One region of the Paenisporosarcina sp. P5_A11 genome, then DNA from elsewhere that is predicted to be linked to it. Evidence: riboswitches for the same ligand, from Rfam matches in the RefSeq annotation. Region 1 holds a riboswitch; each other region holds the start of a gene.
What was found. Region 1 has a riboswitch for cobalamin ahead of AC1DOS_RS15090 (S-layer homology domain-containing protein). Riboswitches for the same ligand answer to the same signal wherever they lie in the genome.

Region 1 (5,826 bases):
TTGTAGGACTTATTGAACTAACGGATGCTTTAGTTTAATAACCAGGTGCCTTTAAAGGGTAGCTTTTCTTATGGAGTAATGAAGTCGACTACTTCCTCATCGAGGTGTTATGTCAACCTACTTTGTATGGAGCATACACCGGGGGAATTGTCATTTAGCAAGATTTGAACAAACTATCCATATCCTTAATAAAAAGAAAACTAAGGAGGGTTAAATAATTTGAGATGGTTTTTTGCTATTCTATTTATTTTGCTTGGAGCTTTTTTATTTTCATTAACCATTGATGATATGGGAAATGTAGGTCTAATAATTAAAATAGTTATAGGAATTGGCTGTTTTTTTATTGCTGGTTTTATTGTCAGAGGCAAGAAAGAAAATTAATAAGAGCCTTGCTGCGTAAGCCACAGAATATGCTCTTCTATAAATAATAATTTCTTCTTCAACTAACAGGGCAGTTTAGTTCAATAAAATATTTCAAAACATCCTTTACCCTGTACTATGGTACAGGGTTTATCACAAAGTAGTGCAAACCGTTGATACATCAGTGTTTAGGTTAGTTGAACAAAAAGGTGAGGATTCATCTCTCTTTTATGTCGAATTTGATTCATATTGTGAAAGATTAAGGAGGGGTAATAATTGGCTAATAAATATTGTCCTATATGTGGAGAGGAAAACAAATGTATGACAGGAAGAGTAGAACATGGTAACTGCTGGTGTGATACAGAAGGCGTTTTTCCTAATGGAATCTTTGAGTTAGTTCCTACAGAGAGTATAAGGAAGAATTGTATATGTAAAAAATGTGTAAATAAATATAGAGACGAATTGAAAATAAAGAAAAATATGTTGTGAACAATACGAAGAATTGAGAAATTGGATGTTAAATATATTTTGAAAGCAAGAATTGTTGAAGAAATCGTGGAAGGTAAGCCGAAGTCGATTTTCCCCTTAACATTATCTTCGGAACGTCCTGATACAGCAGCCTCAGCCCTTTTTGAAGGTCGTGTAATTGTAATGGTAGACGGGACTCCACAAGCAATTATTTCCGCAACTCTATTCGCTGAATTATTTCAAGCACCGGATGATTATTATGTTAGTTTTGGACGGTTTCCAGGTCTTTTTATCGAAAAGTTATATATTGGAATCATTCCCAGACACTTCAGAAGACGATGGTGAGTTCTGGAGACTTTTTAATCATAGGGACGATAGCCCCCACTAATCACCCATTTTTTGTAGGCAAACTTTACCAATTCTATTATTGCAATTCTATTTCCATTAAACTATAATGAAAGCGATTTAATAATTGAATAGTTATATATTTAGGTTCTTTGCTTGCGTGTAAAGATTAAAAAGGAACCAGGTTAAAATCCTGGACGGTCCGGCCACTGTAATTGAGGGAGTGACTTCCATGAGCCACTAGTTGAAAAACTGGGAAGGCGGAAGAAACGTTCCAACCTCATAAGTCAGGAGACTTGCCTAAATATAGATGTAGAATACCTTCCGGGAAAAGGTTGCATTGTGGATCATTGAATTTCTTTTTGAATTTGTGAGAATACAAAGGCTCTTACCTGTCTTCCCGGGGGTAAGCGCTTTTTTTGTTTGATTTCGAAAAGGGGAGGATTTCACGGAACCGCAACAACACGTTAATCAAAAATTCTATGAGAAATGGAGAATCATCACTTGACTAACTACACACAGAAATTGCGACGCCTTCTTCCTGCATTATTGGCATTGCTCATGCTCGGGTCCTTGATTTCACCGATCCAGGCAGGAGCCATATGGGAAGGCGGAAATGCTTCGCTACCTCAGGAGACGAGCGGCCAGCTTGCCGAAGGGCAAATTAATGCACAAGCGCAGTCGGCACAAACCGACCGAAGTGACGAGATAAGATCAAAAGTGGAACAAGCAATCGAGAGAACGAAAAACTACTACATACAAAACCCTCCGGACTATTCCAAAGGGACTTCACACAGCAATTATTGGCTGATGTCCGCTTTATGGGGCGCAGGGACGGACTTGGAAAACGATGTTCCATGGAAAGAAAATGCTTCCCCATGGAATCCAGCGTCCTATTGGACCGTCGGCAAGGAAAAGGTGACTGCTACCTCGAACGAAGATGCAGGAATTGTTATCGGTTCCATCGTTTTGGGCAAAAACCCATATAAATTCGGGACGCGAGACATTGTGCATGATTTAGTTGCGAAGCAGAAAGAAAACGGATCTTTCTTTACCATTTGGGGAGAGCCTTGGGCAATGGTCGCGCTTGATCTGATGGAAGCGGAGTATGACCAGGATAAACATATCCAATATATATTGAGTAAGCAAAATCCCACGACAGGATACTTTGGCGATTCCGATGTGACAGGGTGGATACTGATCGCCCTAGCCCCACATTTGGACCGGTCGGATGTAAAGGCGGCGGTGGATAAAGCCGTCCAAGGGATACTTGACAACCGGAACAAAGACACGGGCGAAGTCATGGGGCAGATGTTCGGGGAAAACTCAAATAGCGTCGCACCTATCATCAATGGCTTGGCCGCGGTAGGCGAGGACCTCTTCTCGGAAAAATGGACCATGGAAACGACACAACTTGGATCGGTCAACCTGATAGAACGATTTGTGGACCGCTATCAAATGGCTGATGGGAGATTTAAATGGCAGGAGAACACTTTGGGCTCCTGGCAAATGGCAACGGAGCAAGGATTGCTTGCCATCTCTGATGCCGTTGCAGGAAAGTCGACTTTCGTGCGGCTGAAAGACTACAAGGAGCAAGAACTGGACAAGCAAACGAATGTCTCGGTAAGAGTGGAAGGAATCAACGATACGCTACTCATGAATGAAGATGTCCAAGTGGAGACATTCATGGAAGCCGCCAATGCTTTCGATGCGACGGAGCAGGCGCTTGCCGAAGCAAGCATCCCGTTTGAAGGATCGAGTTCCTATATTGCCAAAATAGGGCCAGAGGAACAAGCGACGTTCGGGGCCTGGGATGGCTGGCAGTATATAGTGAATGATGACTATCCGGGTGTGTCTGTCGGAGAGTACCCGATTGAAGATGGAGATGAAATCGTCTGGTTTTACGGCAACGTCGGGGACATTTACCAAGATATCGATATAGCCGATGAAGTGGAGGAATTAACCCTCCGCCCAACCATTTCAATCGCGCCAAAATTACTTGAAGGCGATGAAATTGAAGTGACGGTTACGGCAGAATACAATGTGTACAACAGTTCCTGGGAACTGGAAAAAGAGAACGAAGTAGCGAAGATCAATGACGCGGCCATCCACTTCGATGGGAAGACATACAGAACGGATGGCAACGGAGTCGCCCGCATTCCTGGTGAAAAAGCAAGGGTCGGGACGTATGAGCTGAAGGTCACGAAAGACATTGACGGCAGTTATCCAAGGCTCCTGCGCCAAGCAAAAAAGATCATCATTGAGGAAGACCCCGACAGCGGTGCCATCCCATCGGACAAAACGGTCACACTGTCCGTCGAGAAGCGTACGATCGGTCTCGGAGATATCATTGTGCCTATGGAAGTGGTGCTGCAAAATGGTGATACTGCGTTCACATTATTGAAAAGAGTGGCCGATCAAAAAGGGGTCTCCATTGATTATATTGGATCCGGGGCCGGGCTTTACGTTCAGGCGATAGAAAATCTTGGGGAGTTTGACCATGGTTCGCAAAGTGGGTGGATGTATTCGGTCAACGGAACCTTCCCGGAATACAGTGCAGGGAACTATGTGTTGAAAGACGGAGATGTTCTCCGGTGGCAATATACGAAGGATCTTGGGCATGATCTAGGACAAGGAGATATCCCGGATAACGGAGGGGGCAGCAGTCCCGGAAACGGCAATGGAAACAACCAGATCGAGATACAAAAATCAATTGCCGATGCAGCAAAATGGATTGAAAAAACCCGTGATTTCACTAATTATGATCATTTCATCGATTGGGATGTAATTGGTTTGGCGAGGGCTGCTCAAAAAATTCCAGCTTCTTACTACGCTGCGTTCGAGAGCTATGTAAAGGCGAAAAAAGGAGATTTCAGGAAAGTCACCGACTATGAGCGGATGGCGTTGGCCATTACCTCGATCGGGAAAAATCCGAGAAATATCGCGGGATATGACTTCATTGAAAAAATCTACAACAATGAACGCATGACGATGCAAGGGACAAACGGTGTCATTTTCGCATTGCTTGCCTTGGACTCAAAAAATTACGAAGTTCCTGCGAATGCGGTATGGACGAAAGCAAAGCTGGTGGACTGGCTGCTTGCGGAACAGAACGGCGATGGTGGCTTCCCGCTGGCGGATGGAGCTGCAAGTGATATCGACATGACTGCCATGGCGCTGCAGGCTCTAGCGAAATACCAGCAAACGAAAGAAGCGAAGAATGCAACGAATAAAGGATTGGATTGGCTGTCCAAGCAACAACTGGCTGAAGGTGGATTCCAGTCGGCAGGATCAGTCAACAGCGAAAGCGTTTCGCAAGTAATCATTGCGCTGTCAAGTCTTGGGATTGACTTGGAAGACAATCGCTTCAAGAAAGAGAAAGGCGATTTGCTTTCAGCACTTCAAACCTTTGTCAATACGGATGGGGGAATTTCCCATACGAAGGGCGCGGAAAGCAACTACATGGCCACCCAGCAAGGGATGATGGCTTTGGTTGCCTATGACCGTCTCAAAACCGGCAAAACTGGCCTGTATGATATGGGAGACGTAAAGGCCTCGGACCCGTATCCTTCATTCCCAGATGTCAAGAAAGGATCTTTTGGTGAAAAAGAAATTCAGGAGCTTGCTGAAAAAGGTGTCATATCTGGCTTCTTGGATGGGACGTTCAAGCCAAACCTAGAATTGAACAGAGGGGAAGCGGCGATTTTATTTGCCAGAGCACTGGATTTGAAAGCTCCGGAGTCGCCGGCAGGATTCAAGGATGTAGCCAAATCCAGCGTATTCTATGAAGCCGCACATGCTACGAAAGCGGCAGGCATTTTCAGAGGGCAGGGGACCGGGGAAACTTTCGGTGCTGGTGACAAACTGACTCGTGAACAAATGGCTTCCGTGCTTGTCCGAGCTTTTGGATTGAAAGCCACAAATGAAAATGTGAAATTGGCTGATCTGGACAGTGTGTCGGGCGCACATCGGAAAGATGTAGAAATTTTATATCAAAATGGCATCACGTTTGGGAATAGGAACGGAAATTTCGATCCCAAAGGGTCTGTCTCCCGCGCGCATTTTGCCGTGTTCCTTTCCCGTTCACTGAACAACAAGAAATAAACAGTTTCGCGTTCATTTTATCAAGTGTTCACATTAAATAGGGTATTTCAAGGACGGTCCAGCATTCCACCACTGAGGTGCTGGATTGTCTGCAATATGGAGGACATTCAATTCAAAGAATGTCAGTAAAGGGGGACTATCGTTGAGGAACCATGTGAAGTTTTTCGCAAATTTTGCCGCTGCTTTTGTATTGGTTCTTTTGCTGGGCGCATGCGGATCGTCACTGCAGAAACCGACAGGGCTGGAAAAACCGCAGAGCAGCCAGGAAACGGATACAAGCGAAGAGCTGACGGAACAGGAACCCGTAGAAGAGAACGAGGGCATCTCTGAAGAATCATTAACGGATTCCCAAAAGGAAGAACAAGAAAAAGCAGTAGAAACCAAGGTACGGCTGGAAAACGAGCAGGAAAAAACGGTTGCGTCCGCAGAAAAAGAAGTACAGCAGCCTGCTCAAGCAAAGGAGCAGGCTGAAAACAAGCCACCAACAAAAGGAAAAACGGAAAATCATAAGCCAGGGCCTTTAGGGGAAGGTGGCAAGCAACCTCCAAA
Region 2 (5,826 bases), on a different contig from region 1:
TAATAAAAAATAGATATCGTTTATAAGGTTCGCCATTAATCTATTAAAACCTTTTATTTATTCCTACTTTTATGGAGAATGAAATTTATCGCTCAAACTCATTTAACACTCTCATTATCTCGCTTTAGAAGATACTCCTATCGATCATCATAAGTCATCAAACCCGTTATCTTGGACATTTACTTTGACGTATTGCCGCGACTTTTGTTCGAAGAAATCGGTTTTACCTAAGTCTACTTCTTCATAGGCTTTGATCCATTTTAATGGATTCTTACGATATTCAGGAAATGGACGTTCATAGCCGAGTTGGGCACAGCGAACATTTGCGTAAAAGTAAATATATTCTTCCACATCTTCAACATCCAGACCGTCGATTCGATCTCCAATGACTTCACGTGCCCATTCAGTCTCGAGCAGCGCTGCTTCTTTGAAAATCGCTTCCACATCACGTGCTCTTTCTGGCGTATCGTACTCAGGATATTCCCGTAACAATTCTTGATAAATTTTCACGAATAAATCCACATGAATTTGTTCATCTCGGTTGATGTAGTTAATCATCGTGCTTGTGCCGACCATCTTTTGATGACGAGCCAGATGATAAAAGAATGCAAAACCTGAATAGAAAAATAACCCTTCCAAAATGACATCATAGACAATCGCTTTTAATAACGAATCCACATTCGGATTATCGGAAAATTCTTCATACCCTTTCATGATAAATTCATTTCGCTTTTCAAGAACGGTTTCCGTACGCCAATAATCAAACACACGGTCTTGTTCATCCTTTGACACTAAGCTCGATAGTACATATGAGTACGAATGATTATGAATAACTTCTTGTTGTGCCAAAATAATCATCAGTGCATTCAAACTAGAATCAGTGAGATAATCTGCCACTTTTCCAGCAAAGTCAGTTTGAATACTGTCGAGCAATGCCAATAAGCCGATAATTTTTAAGAATGCTTGTCGTTCCGGTTCATTTAAGGAACTGAATTGTTTTACGTCTGAACCCATATTGATTTCAAATGGTGTCCAAAAGTTGCCGAGCATTCTTTTGTATTTTGGATATGCCCAACTAAATCGGACATCATCCCAGTTTAAAATATTTGAAGAAGTACCATTGACGATACCTGTTGATCGATTCGGTGCATCTTTATCCATAAGTTTTCGTTTTTCGATTGTCGTCATACATGGTTCCCCCTTAGCTTGAGCAAGATTCACATTCCATTAATTCAATCGATGTTGAACGTACGTAGTATGTTGTCTTCAATCCCCTTGCCCACGCATCTAAATGTAAATCAAGCAATTCTTTCGCTTTGATTGTATTTTGGACATATAAATTCAACGATACCCCTTGGTCAATATGACGTTGACGAGCAGCGTTCTGTTTTAACGTCCAGTGTTGATCGATGAAATACGCTGATTTGTAGAACCAAGTAGTATCTTGATTTAAATCCGGCACGGTTACTGGAATTTTATAGTCTTTCTTTTCTTCTGAATAACTCTTTTGGAAAATAGGGTCAATACTAGCGGTGCTTCCTGCTAAAATCGAAGTAGATGAATTCGGTGCAACGGCCATTAAGTAGCCATTTCGCATCCCATTCATCGCTACTTCAAAGCGAAGTTCACGCCATTTTTTTGATATGTAAGCCCGAGATTCGAAGTACTCACCATTTTGGAAACCTGAACCCTTAAATAATGGATACGGTCCTTTTTCCCTTGATAAATTCATCGATGCTTCGATGGTTAAATACGCTATTTCTTCGTATAATTCATCCGCAAACTCTACGGCTTCATCTGATTCCCAGCGGATAGATTTTAATGCTAATAAGTGATGCCAACCAAATGTGCCAAGACCGATTCCCCGGTATCTCGCGTTTGTCCGTTCAGCTTGCGGGACAGGAATCATATTCAAATCAATGACATTGTCGAGCATGCGAACTTGCACGGCGATCAGACGCTTTAAGACGCCAGCTGGCACTGCTTTCCCTAAGTTGATTGAAGACAAATTACAGACGACAAAATCACCAGGTTTACGACGTGTCACAATGACATCATCTTCAATCGTAATCGATTCAAATTCCGTAGCACTCATGTTTTGAAAAATTTCTGTACATAAGTTACTGCTATAAATCATGCCTTCATGTTTATTTGTATTCATTCGATTCACTTCGTCACGGTAAAACATAAACGGTACACCCGTTTCAAGTTGACTGCGCATGATTCGTTTCATGATATCGATTGCCGGGACAACTTCTCTAGATAAACGATTGTCATCAACACAAGCTTGATATTTATCACGGAACGATCCCTTCCCCCGCTTTTCATCGTAGGAATCTTCGAGAGAATAACCCATCACGGTGCGGACTTCATGTGGATCAAATAGGGTCCATTCCTCTCGAGCTTGTACTTTCTCCATAAAAATATCTGGCAAGCTTACACCTGTAAAAATATCATGAGCACGCATTCTCTCATCCCCGTTATTTAATTTCAAATCCAAGAACGGTAAAATATCCTTGTGCCAAACATCTAAATAAACGGCAATCGCTCCTTGTCTCTGACCGAGTTGATCCACGCTAACAGCTGTATTGTTCAATTGTTTAATCCAAGGCATGACACCACTTGAAGCACCTTTAAATCCACGAATTGAGGAACCACGACTACGCACTTTCCCCATGTAAATACCAATACCACCGCCATATTTTGATAATGTCGCAACATCCGTGTTGGAGTCATAAATTCCTTGCAAACTATCATCTACCGTATCAATAAAACAGCTTGATAACTGACCATGCGGCTTGCCTGCATTAGAAAGTGTTGGTGTTGCCACCGTCATATATAAATGACTCATCGCCCAATATGCTTCTTTCACTTTTTCTAAGCGATTCATTGATTCATTTTGCATTAATGTCATGGCGATGATGAGCCAGCGTTCTTGAGGAAGCTCAGCTGACATTTTATCAAAATCTCTTGCCACGTAGCGGTCCATTAACGTTTTTAAGCCGATATATGTAAAAAGCGAGTCACGCTCTGGTTCAAGTATTTCACCTAATGTTGTGATTTCTTCTTTTGTATAAGCTTGAAGAAGTCGAGCATCATATAGCCCTTTGTCTGTTAAACGAGTGAGATGTTTATAGAAATCTGCATAAACTTCATCAACTGAACAGCTTCGTAAAATGGCCATTTCGCTGTAAACTTGTACTAAATAAATACGTGCTGCTACGAATGTCCAAAATGGCTCCTCCTCGTCCAAATGGCTGAGAGATTCTAACACCATTGCTTGTGACCACTGCGCACCCGTGGCATCAGGATTTTTCTTCATCCACTTGTCCTGTGCACGCAATAATGGTGCTAACTGCTCTCTTGTAAACAATGTATATAACTGATCAATGTTATTTTCTTTTTTTGATAATACCTTTTGCATATGGTATTTTCCCCTTCCTAAAGCCCAATTTTATAAACACAAAAAAACGATGAATCAGCCTTTTCGGCTGAGCCATCGCTCATGATATTAGAATGGAAAGGAGTTAAAGTGGTTAGCGAGAAAAATGAAATACCGCCCGCTACTGATAGCTCGCTTCCACTCCTCAACCCCCGAAGAAAGTGATGCTTAAGAAAAAATGGCAGGTCTCCTGGCTCGTGCATCAGCCTTCCATACGCCTTCCCGTGTCGTTACACAGTGGACTTTGTACAGTCGTTCGCACTTACAGTTGCGGGGACAGCTTCGGTATTTCACCGAATTCCCTATTAAACCATTGCTGGTACCATTTTCTCGTTTACATACTATATATTGTGTTTTATTCAAATATAAATCTAATATATTGTGTTTTATTCAAATATAAATCTAACATATTGTGTTTTCTCATTCAATAGACGAATAGCCTTTGAATTCCCTTAACCCTTATCAACACTCACTAATTCACTTGAAAAATATTTTTTGTCTTGTTCTTTTGAGATCTTTTCCGCTGCTGTTTGTCCTCGTTCGATCCAAGTGTCCATAGACTCCGTGTTTCCTCGGCATTTTTCTGCACGAGCCACTAATTCATAAGCGAAAACTAAATCAAAATCTCCAAATCCTTCAGCTTCACATAGTTCAACGCCTGTAATGCCGTAAAAGTAAGCTGCATCCCCTTGACCGAGAATGGCATGCACACGAGAGACTTGCCAATATCCTCTAGCTAAATTGAGTCTTGTACCAACTTGGCGCCAATGATAAAGTGACGCGTATGCCTTCTCAAGCATTTGTGAAACTTCATCTCCGGTACGATCTTTTTTCTCGATTAAATCCCATGTTTCATTAAACAACTGCATGGCTATAGAGTGAGTAATACTAATTGTCTCTTGCATTTTTTACTTCTTCTTTTCTCAATTGTTTGCATTCGCTCAACATCCACGTGGCATAGTGGACGATTTCATTACTACCTATGTAAATATCTTTCGCTGAACCGTTATATACAGCCAAACACTGTTCCACGATTGTTTTAAAATCCTCAGGTAGATTTCTTATTCCCCATTCTCCACCTTCTTTTTTCGATGCAACCTTTCCTTCTTTAAGGAAATACAAAACTCTACAAAGGTTAAGCGTAAAATAGACAGGGGTTTTAATTATGAGTTTTGGGGCGTCCTCAATATCATTAAAAATCGATTCAATATAATACCGCCGAGCTATCGGGGTAAAAACATTTTTTATCTCTCCACCACTTAAAGTCACACCTCGATGATACGTTACAACCATATGTCCAGCTAAATCCGGGTCATAAAATCCTTCACCACCGCAAACATAATTTTCATCTATTAAATAGTTAGGATGAAAATAATGCAGCTCAAAGGGTGTAGGATAAACAAAATCTTTTACATTCCTCTCTAACACGATACTCATTTCCAATTGATTCCGATTTCCTTGTGTTAAACTCAACAACCTTTTAATGATGATTTTTTTCGTATCGTTAGTCATTTCTGTTGAACAAATAACCAACATATCAACATCACTTGTCACTGGATTAAAACACCCCATTGCTAAGGAACCATGTAAATAAACACCAACCAAATCATCATGTAATTCATCCACAAAGACCGTCGTAATATCATTCACATATGATTGTATATCCACTTACTCACCTTCTTTATCATCCTATTCGACAGTGAAAAGCTACCTTCCTGCTACCACATTTACTTCTATGAGCGGTTTTGTGTCGACTATGAGCGGTTCTTTGTCGTCTATCCGCGGTTTCTTTGATTTGCCTTTTCTATGACCGTTTTTGTGTCAACTACGCGAGGATTCTTGTCGTCTATGATCGCTTTCGTGTCGACTATGAGCGGTTCTTTGTCGTCTGTGAGCGTTTTCTTTGATTTGCCACTTCTATGAGTGGTTTTGTGTCGACTACGCGCGGATTCTTGTCGACTATGAGCGGTTCTTTGTCGTCTATGAGCGTTTTCTTTGATTTGCCATTTCTATGAGCGGTTTTGTGTCGACTACACGCGGATTTTTGTCGTCTATGATCGCTTTCTTGTCGACTATGAGCGGTTCTTTGTCGACTATCCGCGATTTGCCCTATTCTATTCGCGAAACATAGAAAACTACATTTTTCCCACACAAAAAGCGGCCTCAATTTGAGACCGCCTTCGAATCACTTAGAAATAAATTATAACCGCTAGCACAGCAGCTAATACCAAACGATAAATCGCAAATGGCGTTAACTTCAAATGTTCAACTAACTTCAAGAAGAACTTAATAGAAATGAGTGCGAAAACAAAAGCACTTATGAAACCAACTACATAAAACGATAGATCATCAGGCCTAATGTCTCCCCAGTTCTTTAATAATGA
Region 3 (5,826 bases), on a different contig from region 1:
CTTAGCTGATGTAGTAAAAGCAGTGCTTGCACAAGGTGCTGATTATGGTCGTTCAAATGCGGGTGGGAATCAAAAGATTCAAGTAGAGTTTGTATCAGCTAATCCAACAGGCGACTTGCATTTAGGTCATGCTCGTGGTGCATCTGTCGGTGATTCTTTATGTAATGTCCTGGATTATGCAGGCTATAACGTTTCACGCGAATACTATATTAACGATGCAGGGAACCAAATAAACAACCTAGCGTACTCATTAGAAGCTCGCTATAAGCAAGCTCTAGGTCAAGACGCAGAAATGCCGGAAGATGGCTATCATGGCAAAGACATTATTGAAATTGCCCAAGCTATGGCAAATGAGCATGGTGAAGCGTTACTTGAGAAATCTGCCGAAGAGCGTTTTGCATTCTTCCGCTCACATGGTCTAAAAGTAGAACTTGCTAAATTACAACAAGATTTAGCGGATTTTCGTGTTAATTTTGACGAATGGTACTCAGAAACTTCTTTATATGAAAACGGCAAGATAGAAGTGGCTCTAGATAAATTACGTGCAAATGGTCACGTCTTTGAAGAAGAAGGCGCGACTTGGTTCCGTTCAACAACATTTGGTGACGACAAAGACCGTGTACTCATTAAAAATGACGGTTCATTTACTTATTTAACACCTGATATTGCGTATCATGAAGATAAAATTGCGCGTGGTTTTGAAAAGTTAATCAACATTTGGGGCGCTGATCACCACGGTTACATTCCGCGTATGAAAGCCGCAATTCAAGCACTTGGAAATGGTAACGATACACTTGAAGTCAGCATTATACAAATGGTGCAATTGTACAAAGACGGCGAAAAAATGAAAATGAGCAAACGTACAGGTAAAGCTGTTACCATGCGTGAACTTGTAGAAGAGGTTGGCTTAGACGCTGTTCGTTACTTCTTCGCCATGCGTTCTGGTGATTCACATATGGACTTCGATTTAGATTTGGCAGTTTCACAATCGAACGAAAACCCTGTGTTCTACGCACAATATGCACATGCACGTATTAGCTCAATTTTGCGCTCTGCAGCAGAACAAGGATTCAGTGCTTCAGAGGATCAACTAAACTTGCTGCAAGCTGAAAAAGAAATCGATGTCTTAAAGAAAGTGGGCGACTTCCCACAAGTCGTGGCAGATGCAGCGAAAATTCGCTCTCCACACCGCCTGGCAACATACATTCAAGAACTAGCAGCAACTTTCCATAGCTTCTACAATGCTGAAAAAGTATTAGATGATTCGAACGAAGATATGACCCGTGCAAGACTTGCTCTCATCACTGCAGTCCGCACAACCATAGCAAATGCACTTCGTCTAATCGGCGTAAGCGCTCCAGAAAAAATGTAGAAAATTAACAACAGCCATTTCACAAGTTAGATGTGAAATGGCTGTTTTTGTTTGCCGAATAATGATAAGAATGCAAAAGCAATTGAACTTTATCACTCAGGTTTCCGGGGAGCTTTGGAAAGCCAACGTGCTACACCCTCCTAATGAATAAGGAAGAGAGGCGGAAGCACCCAGGAAGTGCCTACACGTATGGCTACGTAGCCTTCATCTTTATTCACATGGAAAGGGTTTTTTGTGTGGCTTATCATGACACAGTAAACTGAATCCGAAAAACAGTAAATAATAAGTGATCTATTATTCCTCATTCAAGGTGCGTTTCCATAATAAATGGAGACGCACTTTTTTGTGCGATTTCTTGAACTCGTTTTAACCAAGTGCCGCCAGTTAAAGTACGTAATAATAGACCAAGTGTTACAAATATAAAATAAACGTAGTAGTATCCGCTATATCAAGTTACAACAGGAAAGACAAAAACATATCACACATAGTCATGCTACAAAGTGTTCCGCTAGAGTTTACTAAAAACCTTCTCGACACTTAAAGGAATTCATGTATAATGAAAATGAATTACATAGCCCCAACACGAAGGTGCTCTGCTTCAATCGCAGAGTTAAAAGGGAAGTCGGTTCAACTCCGACGCGGTCCCGCCACTGTATGTGAGAGGAAAGCGCATCAAGTCACTGAAGCACACACATTGCTTTGGGAAGACGCACTAATCCACTAATCACAAGCCAGGAGACCTGCCTACGTGCGAACACTCAGCAACCCTACGAGGATAGGAATGGTGTGAATCAGCTCGTGCTCATTTTAGCAAAAGCAAATATTCAACCAACCATCTTCCGACGACTCGCGGAGGATTTTTTTGTGTCTTAAGACACATCAATGAACACAACATATCGAGGAGGAATACAAAGATGAAGAAGATTTGGCAATTATGGCTCGCAACTGCGCTTGCAGCGATCTTATTAACAGCATGTGGGCAAGAAAAAGCGGAAACTGTAGACAGCAAAACAACTGAAACAGAAGTTGGACAAGAGGCTTCACAATTTCCTCTAACAATTAAGGATGTCACTGATAATGAAATCACATTAGAAGAAGCACCAAAAGCAATCGTTTCAATGATTCCAAGCAATACAGAAATTTTGTATGCTCTTGGCTTAGAAGAAAAAATAGTGGGAGTTTCAGATTACGATAACTACCCAGAAGAAGTTGCTTCTAAAGAAAAAATTGGTGGACAAGAATTTAATGTAGAAAAAATTATTTCTTTAAATCCAGATTTAGTACTTGCACATGAATCAGGTCTTGGAGTAGGTGACGCTGGAATTAAACAAATGCGTGATGCAGGGTTAAACGTGTATGTTGTGAAATCTGCAGTTAGCTTTGATGAAGTGTATGACACGATGGCGACTATTGGACAAGCGACAGATATGAATAAAGAAGCGGAAGAAATGGTACAAACAATGAAGGATGAAGTAGCAACAATTCAAGAAAAGGCTTCAACCATTAAAGAGAAGAAAAAAGTATTTACGGAAGTATCTCCAGCTCCAGAAATTTATACAGCAGGTAATAACACGTTTATGAATGAAATGATCGAGATTTTGAATGCGGAAAATATAGCATCAGATCAAGAAGGTTGGATTATGATGGACCCTGAAGAAATTGTTAAACGTAATCCGGATGTAATATTAACAACTTACGGTAATTATGTACCAAATGCAGCGGAGCAAGTTTTAACTCGTGAAGGATTTGGCACAGTTACAGCTGTTAAAAACAAAGCAGTAATAGATGTGGATGCTGATACGACAAGCCGTCAAGGTCCTCGTTTAACTGAAGGTTTATTAGAATTGGCAAAAGCAATTCATCCTGAGGTCTTCAGTGAGTAAAACCTGGTTTGCATATGTAGCTTCTTTCTTCGTACTGATTGCTGCAGTGTTGGTTGGGGTAACGGTTGGATCAGTATCGATTCCGGTGCAAGTGTTATGGAATCCGGACTTGGATGAAGCTGCGTCAAACATCCTTTGGAATATTCGCATGCCTCGTGTTGTGCTAGCTGGTTTAGTTGGCGCTTCACTTGCTATAGCGGGAGCGGCTTTCCAAGGATTGTTGAAAAATCCATTAGCTGATCCATATACGTTAGGAGTGTCGTCCGGTGCCTCAGTTGGTGCCGTGGTGACACTCTTTTTCGGAATTTCTGTACCCTTTCTAGGCTTGTTCACATTGCCAGTCTTCAGTATGCTCGGCGCTTTTTTAACCATGGTTACTGTTATGAGTTTTGCCAAGCTCATAGACCGCGCGATGAAGATGGAAACGATCATTCTCACAGGAATAATATTTAGTTCATTTTTGGGATCTGTCATCTCTCTTATGATTTCACTTTCAGGTGAAGAGCTCCGTCAAATTATTGGCTGGTTGCTTGGTAGTGTGTCAATGCGAGGTTGGCCCTATGTCACAATGGCATTACCGTTTATGACGATCGGTTTTTTACTATTATGGCTAAATCGACGCGAGCTAAATGCATTAGTTTTTGGCGAGGAACGTGCCATGCATTTAGGTGTAAATGTGAAACGACGTAAAATGATGATTTTAACAGGAGGTTCGATTTTAACTGGTGCTGCGGTATCGGTTTCTGGAACCATTGGCTTTGTGGGTCTCGTCGTGCCACATATGACACGTATGTTGTGGGGATCGGATCATCGTCATGTATTACCCTTATCATTTATAAATGGTGCTTCATTACTCATTATTTGTGACTTAGTGTCACGAATAATTATTTCACCGTCTGAGCTGCCAATAGGCGTAATTACAGCCTTCATTGGTGCACCAGTGTTTGCGTTAATTTTTTGGAAACAACGAAGAAAGGTGGGTGCGTAATCATGCTAAAAGTCGAAGGATTAACAGGTGGTTATCACGACGCACCTGTTGTAAAAGACGTGTCTTTTCATGTTGTTAAAGGGGAAGTTCTTGGGATATTAGGTCCAAATGGGAGTGGCAAGTCGACCTTGCTGAAAATCATTAGTGGTGTACTTCCTTTGAAAGCAGGTACGGTCAAATTAGGTAGCAAACCAATCGAAACATATACTACAAAAGAACTCGCTAAGCATATGGCTGTGCTACCTCAATTACACGCACATGCTTTTTCATATACAGTGCGGGACACGATTTCTCTTGGGAGATACCCTCATCAAAGTGGATTCTTTTCATCATGGTCTGAGAAAGATGAGCAAGCAATTCAAGATGCAATGCAGCTAACCGACGTAAAAATGTATGAGCATGTCTATCTCGATCAGCTTTCTGGAGGAGAACAACAACGTGTTTTTGTGGCCCAAGCACTTGCACAGCAAGCAAAAGTGTTATTACTGGATGAGCCAACAAACCATTTAGACATTGCACATCAACAACAATTGTTGGACACGATTAGAATGCAAGCCACTAAGAATGGATTAACAATCATCTCAGTATTTCATGACATAAATTTAGCTTCCTTGTATTGCGACCGGTTGTTATTAATGGAAGATGGAGAAGTGAAAATAATTGGTGAACCGCATGCGGCGCTAAAACAAAAACAGCTAGAAAGTGTCTACAAAGCTCGGGTAAGAAGCCACCCACATCCAGAACAACCGAAACCACAAATCACATTATTGCCTAATTTGAGTGAGGTGCAGGTGGAGCACATCATTAAGAAAGACAATTTTGCAGTGTCAAATGAGTATGTGGTCATGCAAGCAAACGTCCCATTAAAAACAGTTTCATCAGCTGTTGTAAATGCGGGGTTTGGTTGGTTCCGCACGTTTGTTAATCGTCATGTGAAAGCTGATTACGAATGTGACGATAGCATAAAAGAGATGTTTGATTATTTACAAGAACAAGGATTTTCTACAACAGATACAGTGGGAATGATGACAGCTGTTCAAACTAAACATGTGGTCATTGAAGAGTATAATGGAACATTTGGATCCATTATCATTGCAGTTACAGCAGGCGTTGGGAATGCAGTGGATGTGTCAAAAGCATTTGAACGCGAAGATGAACCTTATGTCGGTACGATTAATACCTGGATTATCGTTAATGGAAAATTATCGGACGAAGCATTCATTCAAGCCATGATTACAGCGACAGAAGCAAAAACAAAAGCTCTTCAAAACGAAGATGTAAGAGACTCGATAACAAATACACTTGCAACTGGAACATCCACGGATAGTTTACTTGTAGCGGCTACTCAAAAAGGGGAACTTTTACCGTATGCTGGACCTATTACAGAGCTAGGGAAATGTATCGGACGGGCCGTTTTCGAGTGTACTACGCTAGCTATCAAACGCTATAAAGTAGCGAAAGGAATGTAAGTATGTCTGCTCATATCATCGCGCTTACTTTTGGCTTACTCCTTGATCGAATAATAGGTGATCCACCTAATTGGACACACCCAGTTCGATGGATTGGAAGCTTTATAATAAAAT

Region 2: linked by a shared signal. The riboswitch ahead of AC1DOS_RS01545 (ribonucleoside-diphosphate reductase subunit alpha) and the one ahead of AC1DOS_RS15090 (S-layer homology domain-containing protein) in region 1 are both predicted to bind cobalamin.
Region 3: linked by a shared signal. The riboswitch ahead of AC1DOS_RS04095 (ABC transporter substrate-binding protein) and the one ahead of AC1DOS_RS15090 (S-layer homology domain-containing protein) in region 1 are both predicted to bind cobalamin.

Annotation. Positions count from the first base shown of each region.
Region 1 is NZ_JBFUKT010000136.1:52-5,877, forward strand. Features, by position in the region: gene AC1DOS_RS15075 (hypothetical protein) at 220-381, shown strand; gene AC1DOS_RS15080 (cysteine-rich CWC family protein) at 637-849, shown strand; gene AC1DOS_RS15085 (spore germination protein) at 862-1,173, shown strand; cobalamin riboswitch at 1,302-1,491, shown strand; gene AC1DOS_RS15090 (S-layer homology domain-containing protein) at 1,678-5,277, shown strand; gene AC1DOS_RS15095 (DUF4430 domain-containing protein) at 5,420-5,826, shown strand, end outside.
Region 2 is NZ_JBFUKT010000002.1:120,409-126,234, reverse strand. Features, by position in the region: gene AC1DOS_RS01550 (ribonucleotide-diphosphate reductase subunit beta) at 148-1,188, opposite strand; gene AC1DOS_RS01545 (ribonucleoside-diphosphate reductase subunit alpha) at 1,202-3,424, opposite strand; cobalamin riboswitch at 3,606-3,784, opposite strand; gene AC1DOS_RS01540 (hypothetical protein) at 3,895-4,347, opposite strand; gene AC1DOS_RS01535 (aminoglycoside adenylyltransferase domain-containing protein) at 4,331-5,110, opposite strand; gene AC1DOS_RS01530 (undecaprenyl-diphosphate phosphatase) at 5,632-5,826, opposite strand, start outside.
Region 3 is NZ_JBFUKT010000011.1:12,449-18,274, forward strand. Features, by position in the region: gene argS (arginine--tRNA ligase) at 1-1,372, shown strand, start outside; cobalamin riboswitch at 1,942-2,134, shown strand; gene AC1DOS_RS04095 (ABC transporter substrate-binding protein) at 2,287-3,255, shown strand; gene AC1DOS_RS04100 (FecCD family ABC transporter permease) at 3,248-4,243, shown strand; gene AC1DOS_RS04105 (adenosylcobinamide amidohydrolase) at 4,246-5,712, shown strand; gene cbiB (adenosylcobinamide-phosphate synthase CbiB) at 5,715-5,826, shown strand, end outside.